2 regions of the Thalassospira sp. MIT121401 genome follow, and region 1 is predicted to be linked to the other one. Evidence: predicted binding sites of a transcription regulator. Region 1 holds the regulator's gene; the other holds the start of a gene.
The links. Region 1 encodes LexA, which represses DNA repair genes until DNA is damaged. Its sites were predicted from a motif close to ATGTTCTANTTTGGTTC; they were not measured.
Positions count from the first base shown of each region.

Region 1 (5,617 bases):
AAGAAGTATTAAAAAACAAAGACTTGTGGGGTTTTTCTCGCAAGTCATATTTGTTGTTACAAGCCAAAGAAATAAATGGTTTCTGTCATCTGTTATCTTCTTTGGGTTGGGATGCGCCCTTTATTTTTTGCTTCCTGCGCGCATTTCCGTTGCAGAGATTTCAGTTGCCGTGATTCTTTCGGTCTGCGCGTTCTGGATGGTTCGCAGCAAAGCCTGGCTGGCATTTTTGATGCAACTGATGGCCAGTATCACGGTAGGTTGTCTGATCAGTGCCCTGCATACGGAACTGGGACCGGAAAATATCCCGACCAGAACCCTTTATTCGACCGAAATCATCGGAACTGTCATCGGTATTGAGCCCCGCGGCAGTCGCATGCGCGTTACCCTTGATCCGACAAATATTCAGGGTCTTTCCAATGATCAGATCGACTGGAATGTTCGGCTCAGTTTTCTCGGTGACAGCGCGCTTTCGATCGGTGATGAGGTGCGCGTAAAGGCACGGTTGTTTCCACTGCGCCCGCCGTCGGTTCCCGGTGATCCCGATTTCGCGCGCAACCTTTATTTCAGCCAGATCGGCGCAACCGGGTTTGCATTCGGTCGTCAGTTCGAAGTGTTGAGCGAGAAGGATGCTTATGAAAACAATGGTATAGGATACGTTGTTGAACACCTGCGTCAGAAAATATCCGACGTGATCAATCGATACGTAACCGCGCCCGAGGCCGGGATTGCCAAAGCATTGATCATCGGTGAACGCGGCGATGTCACTGCTGAAATTGCCGAGGATCTGAGGAAATCCGGGCTGGCCCATCTTTTGGCGATTTCCGGATTGCATATGGGGTTGCTGTGCGGAACCGTTTTCTTTCTGGTGCGTCTGGGTTTGGCTGCGATACCGGGGATCGCATTGCGCTATCCGGTCAAAAAATGGGCGGCACTCGCGGCCGCCGGGGCGGGGTTCATTTATCTCGGATTGTCGGGGGCAACAGTGCCGACGCAGCGGGCCTTTGTGATGTTGCTGGTGGTATGGATTGCCCTGTTGCTTGATCGCCGTGCCATATCTTTACGGCTGGTGGGTGTGGCCGCACTGGTTGTTCTGGTGTTAAGGCCCGATGCGGTACTTGGTGCCAGTTTTCAGCTTTCCTTTGCTGCTGTCGGGGCACTTGTTGCCTTTTATGACGGGCCCGGGCGCCGTTGGCTTGACCGCCATGGCGGACGTCCGTGGCATGAACGTCTTGTGGTCTATATGGCGGGGCTTTTGATCACCAGTGTCATTGTGACGGTTGTGACGGCATCGATTATCGGATTTCATTTCGGGCGGATATCGGTGCTTGGCATTGTTGCCAATCTGGTTGCCATTCCGATAATGGCATTCTGGGTGATGCCGTTAATTGTACTGACGCTGGCATTCATGCCATTCGGGTTGGCGGGCGGTGTGCTTGCGCTGATGGCGCCCGGATTGACTGTTCTGATCAAAACAGCATCCCTTGTCGCCGCCCAGGAATGGGGGTTGTGGTATGTGGCCGGGCTCGGTGATGTGGCAACCGCCTGTTTGTTGTTGGCGATTGCGTGGGCCGTGATCTGGCGCGATCAGATTGCCCTTGTAGTTTCCGGGCCGCTTTTGATCATCGCCATCATTGCGCAGGTGACCCACCAAACTCCGGATGTTCTTGTATCGGGTGATCAGGAAAGCTGGGCCGTTTATGACAGGGAACAGGAAATCCTGCATTTGGCCGACGGGCTTGGTGATTTCCAAAAATCCCTGTGGATGAGCCGTTTTGGCATCCGTCCGGAAGATGAAGCCACAAGAATAAGGTATTGTAAAAACGATCCGTGTCTTGTGGTCACTGGCGTTGGTGATAATGAAACTAGGACCATTGTCGCAACCAGTCTGGCCAATCCGTTCTATGCCTGTCGCAATGCCGATCTTGTGATTACGCTAAAAAACGATTTGCCAATCCGAACCTGTCGCCAGGCCGGGGCGCGGGTGATGATTGATGATGGCGTCTTGTGGTGGCAGGGCGGTGTCGCCCTTGATACGGCTAAGCTTGATCAGGGAAGGTCGTCATTTGAAACCGTGCGGGCAATATCCGGTCACTGGCCATGGATCGTGATTGGCGGCAAAGCTGCTCCATCGCAACGGTAATCAGTGGCCGTGCCTGGACCGGGCCGGATGCACTGATCCCGAATACACAAAATCGCCCGTGTGAAAATCACAGCGGGCGATTTTGTGTGTGCAGTTGCTGGTGGCTTAATACTGACGCAGCAACCCGACCAGACGACCCTGAATACGCACGCGATCCGGTGACAGGGCACGGGTTTCATACCGGGCATTGGCCGGTTCCAGAAGAACCTCACCGCGCCCGCGTTTAAGGCGCTTAAGGGTCGCTTCGCTGTCATCGACAAGCGCAACGACAATCGTGCCATCATGGGCCTGCTCGCACCGCTGGATCAGGACGGTATCACCATCAAGGATGCCGGCCTCGACCATGGAATCACCGGATACTTCAAGTGCATAATGATCGCCTGATCCCAAAAGGGCAGCGGGCACCTGAACCATGGTGCTTTGATCACGCAATGCCTCGATCGGGGTACCCGCAGCAATTCGCCCATAAAGCGGAAGCGAAATAGCTTCACCGGTTTCGGCAAAGGCCGTGGGCACGGTTGCCGGACGATGGGGGGCTTTGCGCGCACTGGCAATGGATGTGACGTTGTTCGGGGTTTCGGGGGCGTCATCATCGCTGTTTTCCGGAAGCCGGATGACTTCCAGCGCACGGGCGCGATGCGCAAGACGGCGGATAAAACCGCGTTCCTCAAGCCCGGTAATCAGACGATGGATCCCCGATTTGGATTTAAGGTTCAGGGCCTCTTTCATTTCATCGAAAGAGGGCGAGATACCGTGATCGCGAAGGTAATTGTCAATATAGACCAGCAACTCATATTGCTTGCGCGTCAGCATGATATTTCCCGAACCTGTAGCAAGAACAAAAAGGATACATAAATGTTCTACTTTAGTTCTTTTGTCGGGTCAAGCGCGTCGGGCCAAAAACAACGGATTGGCCGTAATTCAGGCCATAATTACGGGTTTTGAATGGTGGTCGCCCGCTCGCAAACACCCTAATCGGCGATGAAAGTCCCCGATTTCCCGCCTTCCTTGCGGGTGACGCGGATATCGGTAATCTGCATGGCCTTGTCGACAGCCTTGCACATGTCAAACACGGTCAAGGCTGCGACAGAGGCCGCTGTCAAGGCCTCCATCTCGACACCGGTCTTGCCGGTGGTCTTGCAGGTCGCGGTGATATCGACCCCGTCAACATCATCGGCCAGTTCAAGATCAACCGTCACCGATGTCAGGGGCAGGGGATGGCAAAGCGGGATCAGATCGGGGGTCTTTTTTGCTCCCATGATCCCGGCAAGCTGTGCGATGCCAAGAACATCACCCTTCTTATGGCCACGATCGGCAATCAGCTTTGCCGTTTGCGCAGACATCAATACCCGTGCCTTGGCAATGGCAATGCGGGTGGTATCGGCCTTGTCCGAAATATCCACCATCACGGCGTTGCCACCGGCATCAATATGGGAAAGCTTGTCTGTCATGTGCTTTGCCAGTCCCAGGTCAGGCCGCAAGGCCAAGAAGGTTGCGGGTTGCCGCAGCCACGTCATCCTGACGCATCAGGCTTTCCCCAATCAGGAAGCACTGCGCACCAACCTTGGCCATGCGTGCAAGGTCTTCGGGCGTGAACAATCCGCTTTCGGCGACCAGAAGACGGTCGCTATCGACCATGCCAGCCAGTTCCTCGGTCGTGGTCAGCGAAATTTCCATGGTCTTGAGGTTACGGTTATTGACCCCGACCAGACGCGATTTCAGTTTCAGGGCACGTTCAAGTTCCGGCGCGTTGTGAACTTCGATCAGAACATCCATGCCAAGACTGTGTGCCGCATCTTCAAGTTCGGCAGCCAGTCCGTCTTCAAGGGCCGCCATGATCAAAAGGATGCAATCGGCCCCCAAGGCGCGTGCTTCGGTGATCTGGTAAGGATCAACCATGAAATCCTTGCGCAATGCCGGAAGGTCAACAGCCGCGCGCGCCGCGACAAGATAGCTGTCATCCCCCTGGAAATAGGGCACATCGGTCAGAACCGAAAGGCAGCTTGCCCCGCCAGCCTGATAGGCCTTTGCCAGTTGCGGCGGATTGAAATCGGCGCGGATCAGTCCCTTGGACGGGGATGCTTTCTTGATTTCGGCAATCAGGCCATAACGGCCATCGGCAACACTGGTTTCAAGGGCCTTGATAAAGCCGCGCGGTGCCGATTGGGCTTTGGCTTCGGCTTCAAGCGTGCCAAGGCTTTTGCGGGACTTGCAGGCGGCAACGTGTTCGCGTTTGTCGTCGCAGATTTTCTTAAGAACGTCGCTCACGCTGCGTTTCCTTCGTTGGTAATGGTGACAAGACCCTGAAGCGTTTCTGCGGCCTTGCCGCTATCAATTGCTTCGGATGCCTTTTTGATGCCATCGGCAAGATCGCTGGCAACGCCGGTCACCACAAGTGCCGCCCCGGCATTCATCAGAACGATATCGCGATAGGCATCTTTTTTCGCTGCCAGAAGGTCAAGAATGGCCTTGGCATTCACATCCGCATCGCCGCCCTTGAGGTCATCAAGCGTTGCTGTCTCAAACCCGAAATCGCCAGGGGAAATTTCAAAGGTGGTGACATTGCCGTCTTTGACTTCGGCGACAAAGGTCGGGCCCGTGGTCGAGATTTCATCAAGACCGCTGTGGCCATGAACCACCCATGCATGAACCGATCCAAGGCGATTGAGCACATGGGCAACCGGTTCGACCCATTCCTTGGCAAAGACGCCAAGAACCTGGCGTTTGGTCTTTGCCGGGTTGGCAAGCGGACCCAGCAGGTTAAAGATCGTGCGTGTGCCCATTTCAACGCGGGTCGGCATCACGTGACGCATCGCCGAATGGTGACGGGTCGCCATCATGAAGCACAGCCCAATCTCACGGAGGGCCTTTTCCAGCAATTTCATATCGGCATCAAGATTGACACCAAGCGCCATCAAAACATCAGCCGAACCCGATTTCGACGATGCCGCGCGGTTGCCGTGTTTGGCAACGGTCGCACCTGCGGCGGCGGCAACAATCGCCGCACCGGTTGAAATATTGAAGGTGCCGCTGCCATCACCACCAGTGCCACAGGTATCAACCGCATTTTCCGGGGCAATGATGCCGGTGGCCTTTTCACGCATGACACGTGCTGCCCCGGTAATTTCGTCAACGGTTTCGCCCCGAATGCGCAACCCCATCAGGAAAGCCCCCATCTGCGACGGGGTTGCCTGACCCGACATCAGCACGTTAAAGGCCTGTTCGGCCATGCTTTCGGTCAGCTTTTCACCATCTGCGACTTTGGCCAGAATTGGCTTCAGATCATTATCAGTCGACATTCGGGTTTCCTCGGTTTGCGGTCCGGTGCGGTTTCAGGCGCCGGTAAAGTCGATAAAATTCTTTAACAATGCGTGGCCATGTTCCGATGCGATGCTTTCGGGATGGAACTGAACGCCATGTATCTGATGGGTTTTGTGCCGAACGCCCATGATCAGACCATCCGCGCTTTCGGCCGTG
Region 1 is NZ_CP138926.1:2,630,499-2,636,115, forward strand. It holds gene SIB88_RS12065 (ComEC/Rec2 family competence protein) at 170-2,140, shown strand; gene lexA (transcriptional repressor LexA) at 2,246-2,953, opposite strand; gene moaC (cyclic pyranopterin monophosphate synthase MoaC) at 3,112-3,591, opposite strand; gene trpC (indole-3-glycerol phosphate synthase TrpC) at 3,611-4,408, opposite strand; gene trpD (anthranilate phosphoribosyltransferase) at 4,405-5,439, opposite strand; gene SIB88_RS12090 (anthranilate synthase component II) at 5,473-5,617, opposite strand, start outside.

Region 2 (5,617 bases), 420 kb from region 1:
TATTGGCAGCATCGCTGCCAGCGATATCCTGTTTGCCCTGTTCTGCGCGGTCATGGCCCTGATCATTGTGCGCAAATAACAAACCCGCCGATTTAAAACCGGCGGGTCAGAATGACAACGGCATCCGTTCTTATGGGCGGAATGTCGCCAGCTTCACCCCAAACGCGATGAATACCGCCCCCGTGGTTGCCTTGAGCACCCGCTGAAAACGGCCACTGCCGGCAAAACGGGTCAGTTTGGCCAGAAGAAGAATAATCGCCCCGAACCAAACGGCATTGATCGCCGCATGGACACAGACCAGCATGAAGGCTGCTGAAACCGCCCCTTCACCGGTCGGAATGAATTGCGGAAATGCCGCAAGATAGAAAATCGACACTTTCGGGTTCAGCGCATTGGTCAGGAACCCTTCACCAAACGCCATGATCAGGGTCCGCTTGCGTTTTGCTGGCGTGACAGGCCGCACCGTTTTCACCCCGCGCCAGGCTTCGCGCAGCGCCTTGAACCCGACCCAGCACAGATACGCCGCCCCAAGCAGTTTGACGATCATGAAAGCCTGTGCCGATTGCACCAGAATGACCGAAATACCCAATATTGATAAGGTGCCGTGAATGTAAAACGCCGTGACAAATCCGGCGACATTGGCAAATCCGGCAGCACGCCCCGATGTCGGAACCGTTTTGGCAACCAGCACACCGTTGGGCCCGGGTGACATCACCAGAAGCGATGTAACAAGTGCAAAACTTAAAATATGCGTCCAATCCATGGGGCGGCTCCTTGCGTCGCGGTTGCGCGGGGTGGCTTGCGCATCTCGACTATAGCTCCGCCCTGTGTTGCGGCAAGAAAATGATTGTGACCATGACATTTTCCCTGACACCAGCCCCATTGCCGTTCAGGGAAGATGATAACTTTTGGAAAAATGATAAAGAATAGAACTGGCCCCGCCCTGCTGGCAGCATTACGGTTTTTCCGAACAAAAAGTGATTTGGCAGAAAGCCATACACGCCCGGGGCACAAATTTCCCCACGAGCTGACAGATCCCAACGCCTCATCAGTGCATCAGCAAATTGCTGTAGCACATTGAGCCCTGCTGACCAGATTGAACATGCACACCAGCCACATCATTCGCCCCGCATTCCTGTTTGCCGCAACCTTTATTGCATCCTCCGTTGCCCATGCCGATGCGTCACAAACAGCCGACAAATGGGGTGGTCACATCGACCTTGAAGGCAAGGCAGGCACCGACCGCAATCTTGGTGAAACAGACCTGTTCATTCCGCTTTGGCAGGACGATGACACCCTGACCTTCACCAGCATTCGTGCCCGCATGGATGACAATAACAGTCACGAAGGAAACTTTGGTCTCGGCATCCGTCAGATGCTTGATGCCGGATGGAACATTGGTGGCTATGGCTATTTTGACCGCCGCCACAGCCCATATGGCAACAAGTTCAACCAATTGACCTTCGGCGCTGAGGCCCTGTCACTTGATTGGGACTTTCGCGCCAATGCCTATCTCCCGGTCGGCACCACACAATATATGGAAGACAGTCTGAGCACTGTCGATGTAAGCGGCACCACCCTGATGTACCGTCAGGGCGAAGAACGGGCATTAAGCGGCTTTGACGGCGAAATTGGCTGGCGCATTCCCTTATTTGAAGATGATGCCGGACAACAGCTTCGGGCCTATGCGGGTGGATATCGCTTTACCGAAAACAATGTTGATACCGTGCAGGGACCACGCGGGCGACTGGACCTGACCTTTGACGAGGTCCCCTTCTTGTGGGAAGGATCTCGTTTCTCCCTCGGGGCTGAAATTCAGCATGACAGTCCGCGCGGTACGCAAGGCTTCGCCAGCTTCCGCCTTCGCATCCCGTTACAGGGGTTTGGCGGCGCACCAAAACCACGTCTGACGGCGATGGAACGCCGCATGACAGATCCGATCATCCGCGACATTGATGTCGTCAGCCAGGCCGGACAGTTTTCAGATGCAAGCGAAATCACCCAAACAGCGGACGGGGAGACGATCACGCTTCTGAACAGCGACTCAACATCGGCTGCCGATTTTGCCACCGCCATTGCCAATGCGGGCACAAACTCCACCGTCATATTGAGCGGCAACTACACATCCATTAATTCCATGACAACCGTTCAGGATGGTCAAACCATTGTCGGGGGCGGCACACTTGCCATTAAAACCCCGACGGGACGATCCGTGACGGTTGCCATACCGGATGCGTCAATCTCGGGCGAAGGTGACAATGGCTCTGGCGGCCCCAACCGGTTTTTTGAAATGGCTGACAACAGCAGCCTGATCGGCGTAACGGCAAGCATCAACCGCGCTGGAAGCACCGTTATCGCGCATATAGATGGCAAGCAGAATGTCACAATTCGCGACAATACGCTGACCAGCACTGTAAGTGCATCAACCGCATCAGCCTTCTTGATCAAGAACAGCCATAACATCACCATTGACAGCAATGATGTATCCATTGTCGCCAATGGCAGCACCGGTCAGTTCATTGCATTCACGGACAACAATTCGAACATAAGCGTGAATAACAACTCTGTCTCGATGACCGGATCAATCCTGACGACGGATCAACATTATATCTTGCTTGCCGGTGGGGTGACGATCAACAACCTGTCGGGCACCGGAAATACATCCAACATCGCCAGATGTTATATTGTCAGCACCTACACCATTACCGGGTCAATCACGACAAACGGCACGACTTGCCCCTGACCTGACATCGCACAGTTCGATGATCGCGGCTCTGACTTGAATGTTCCTATTTTGTTCTTTATTATGTTCACATGAAGAACAACATCGCCCATAGCCCGGATCAGCCCCCTACCGCCATTTTTGATGATGGATGGTCAATGGCAGCCACTGATCTGAACATCTTGCCTGCCCGCGGACAAAAGGGACGCGGTGCGGTTTCCAATATTGACGGGCGATTTGAACGCCATACCCATCAGGCCATTGATGATGGATGGCTGGGCACATTGATGGAAGATCAGGACGCCCCACGTACCAAAACCACCCTTGGTATCGATGGTGCGCGGTCTGTCATTACAAAGAACCAAAGCCCGGATGTGCCATTTGATCGGTCGATCAACCCTTATCGCGGCTGTGAACATGGCTGTGTCTATTGCTTTGCCCGACCAACACACGCCTATCTTGGCCTGTCGCCGGGGCTGGACTTTGAAACCAAGCTGTTCTGGAAGCCAGAAGCCGCCAGCTTGCTCCGAAAGCAACTGTCTTCAAAAAGCTATCACCCCGAACCGATTGTGATCGGCACCAGTACCGATCCCTATCAGCCGGTTGATCGCGACAAGAAACTGACCCGCGATATCATCCGCGTATTGGCCGATTGCCAGCATCCTTTTTCGCTGATCACCAAAAGCGCACTGGTGACGCGCGACATTGATCTGATTGCACCGATGGCGGCCCTGAACCGTGCGTCGGTCGCGGTATCGGTCACAAGCCTTGATCACCGCCTGTCCAATTTGCTGGAACCGCGCGCATCGGCGCCGCATCGCCGGCTTGAAGCCATTCGAAAGCTTTCGGATGCTGGCATCCCCGTCACCGTGCTGGCCGCCCCGATCATTCCCGGGCTTAATGACATGGAAATCGAAAAAATCGCCGCGGCCTGTGCCGATGCCGGGGCATCATCAATCAGCCATATCGTCCTGCGCCTGCCGCTTGAAATCGCAGATCTGTTTGAAGAATGGCTGAGTGCCCATTATCCGAACCGCAAGAACAAGGTCATGTCGCTGGTCCGCCAGATGCGCGGCGGCGAACGATATCAGTCGGAATTTGGCAACCGCATGCGCGGCACCGGCCCGGTCGCGGATCTGATTGCTCATCGATTTGCCCTGGCCCGCAAGAAATATGGACTTACCGGCCGGTCGCTCGACCTTGATTGCAGCGGCTTCAAACGTCCCAGTGCAGACGGGCAGATGTCGCTGTTCTGACACCTGCCCAGGATATATCGCACTTTCATGGCAAGACCATCATCCGACCCGTTTGATTGCAGCATGGCGTTTCTTGCCAACGGAAAGCTGCAACAGTTCCCAATCATCAAACGCGTAATTCAGGACGTGATGTTCCGGGTCGGTGATTTGCTTGTCATCAATCCGCACGGCCCCGCCTTCGACCAGACGGCGGGCTTCGCTGTTGGTTTTGGCAAATCCGGCCATGACAATCAGGGCCAAGATCCCGATGCCGTCCTTAAGCGCATGGGCGGTGAATTCCAGCGTCGGCAGGCCGTTAAGATCGCCATTCGCACCAAACACCCCACTGGCGGCGGACTTCACGGCTTCGAGTTCAAATTCGCCATGGGCCAGACGGGTCGCCTCATCGGCCAGAACAATCTTGGCTTCGTTGATTGCTGCGCCTGAAAGCTGTTCAAGCTGTTCGATATCGAGCAATGGCAGATCGGTGAACAGCCGCAGGAAACGACCAACGTCCCCATCCTCGCAATTGCGCCAGAACTGCCAGTAGTCAAAGGCACTCAACCGATCGGCATTCAGCCACACGGCCCCGGCGGCAGTTTTGCCCATCTTTACACCTGATGCGGTGGTCAGAAGCGGTGCGGTCATGCCAAACACCTCATTGCCATCAACCCGGCGCACCAGATCAACACCATTGATGATATTGGCCCATTGATCGCCCCCGCCCATCTGGGCCCGGCATCCGAAACGACGCGACAGTTCAAGGAAATCGAACGCCTGCAAAATCATGTAGTTGAATTCAAGGAAGCTGAGGCTTTCCTGCCGTTCGAGCCTTGATTTCACCGAGTCAAAGGACAGCATCCGGTTGACCGAAAAATGCCGCCCGATATCACGCAAAAGGTCAACATAGCCAAGCTGATCAAGCCAGTCGGCATTATTGACCAGAACCGCATCGCTCGGACCGTCCCCGAAACGCAGGAACCGTCCAAACACCTTGCGAATGCCATTGATGTTTGCCGCGATCTGTTCGTCGGTCAGGATCGGGCGTGCTTCGGACCGGAAACTGGGATCGCCGATGCGGGTCGTACCACCACCCACCAGCACAATCGGTTTGTGACCGTGGCGCTGCAACCAGCGCAATGTCATGATCGGCAACAGGTGCCCGACATGCAGGCTATCCGCCGTGGCATCAAATCCGATGTAAACCGGCACGGCCTCTTCACCGGCAAGAATACGATCCAGCCCGGCAAAGGATGTGCATTGATGGATAAAGCCCCGTGCATGCAACGCAAGCAACGCATCGGATGCAAAACCGTTCTGGGTTACCTCGCTGGCATTTTGCGGCGAAGCTGGTTGGTCAACAGGTTGGGATATCGTCATGTCGGTTTTCCTTGATGGTGGGGCCACCTCGGGCAAACCGGTTTATGGAAAAAACAAAGGCCGCCCTGGGGCAGCCGGTCTTGGTTTTATAAAAACACGTCAACAGGCGCCGCACTATGTGTGCAGCGGATAATACGAGTTGAACTGTGCAAATACGTTTTCCATGCCCAAATGCATATGGCGCAAATCCGGATCGGTCAAGCGTGTTTTGCGACACGCCCCGAAATAGAAACACCCGCCAAAAGATGGCGGGTGCGTGATCACCTGATGAAACCGACGG
Region 2 is NZ_CP138926.1:3,047,348-3,052,964, forward strand. It holds gene SIB88_RS14025 (hypothetical protein) at 1-79, shown strand, start outside; gene SIB88_RS14030 (LysE family translocator) at 131-763, opposite strand; gene SIB88_RS14035 (inverse autotransporter beta domain-containing protein) at 1,103-2,743, shown strand; gene SIB88_RS14040 (PA0069 family radical SAM protein) at 2,881-3,978, shown strand; gene tyrS (tyrosine--tRNA ligase) at 4,018-5,337, opposite strand.
Region 2: SIB88_RS14040 (PA0069 family radical SAM protein) is a predicted target of LexA. The motif match lies at 2,784-2,800, and genes of this name have one in related genera.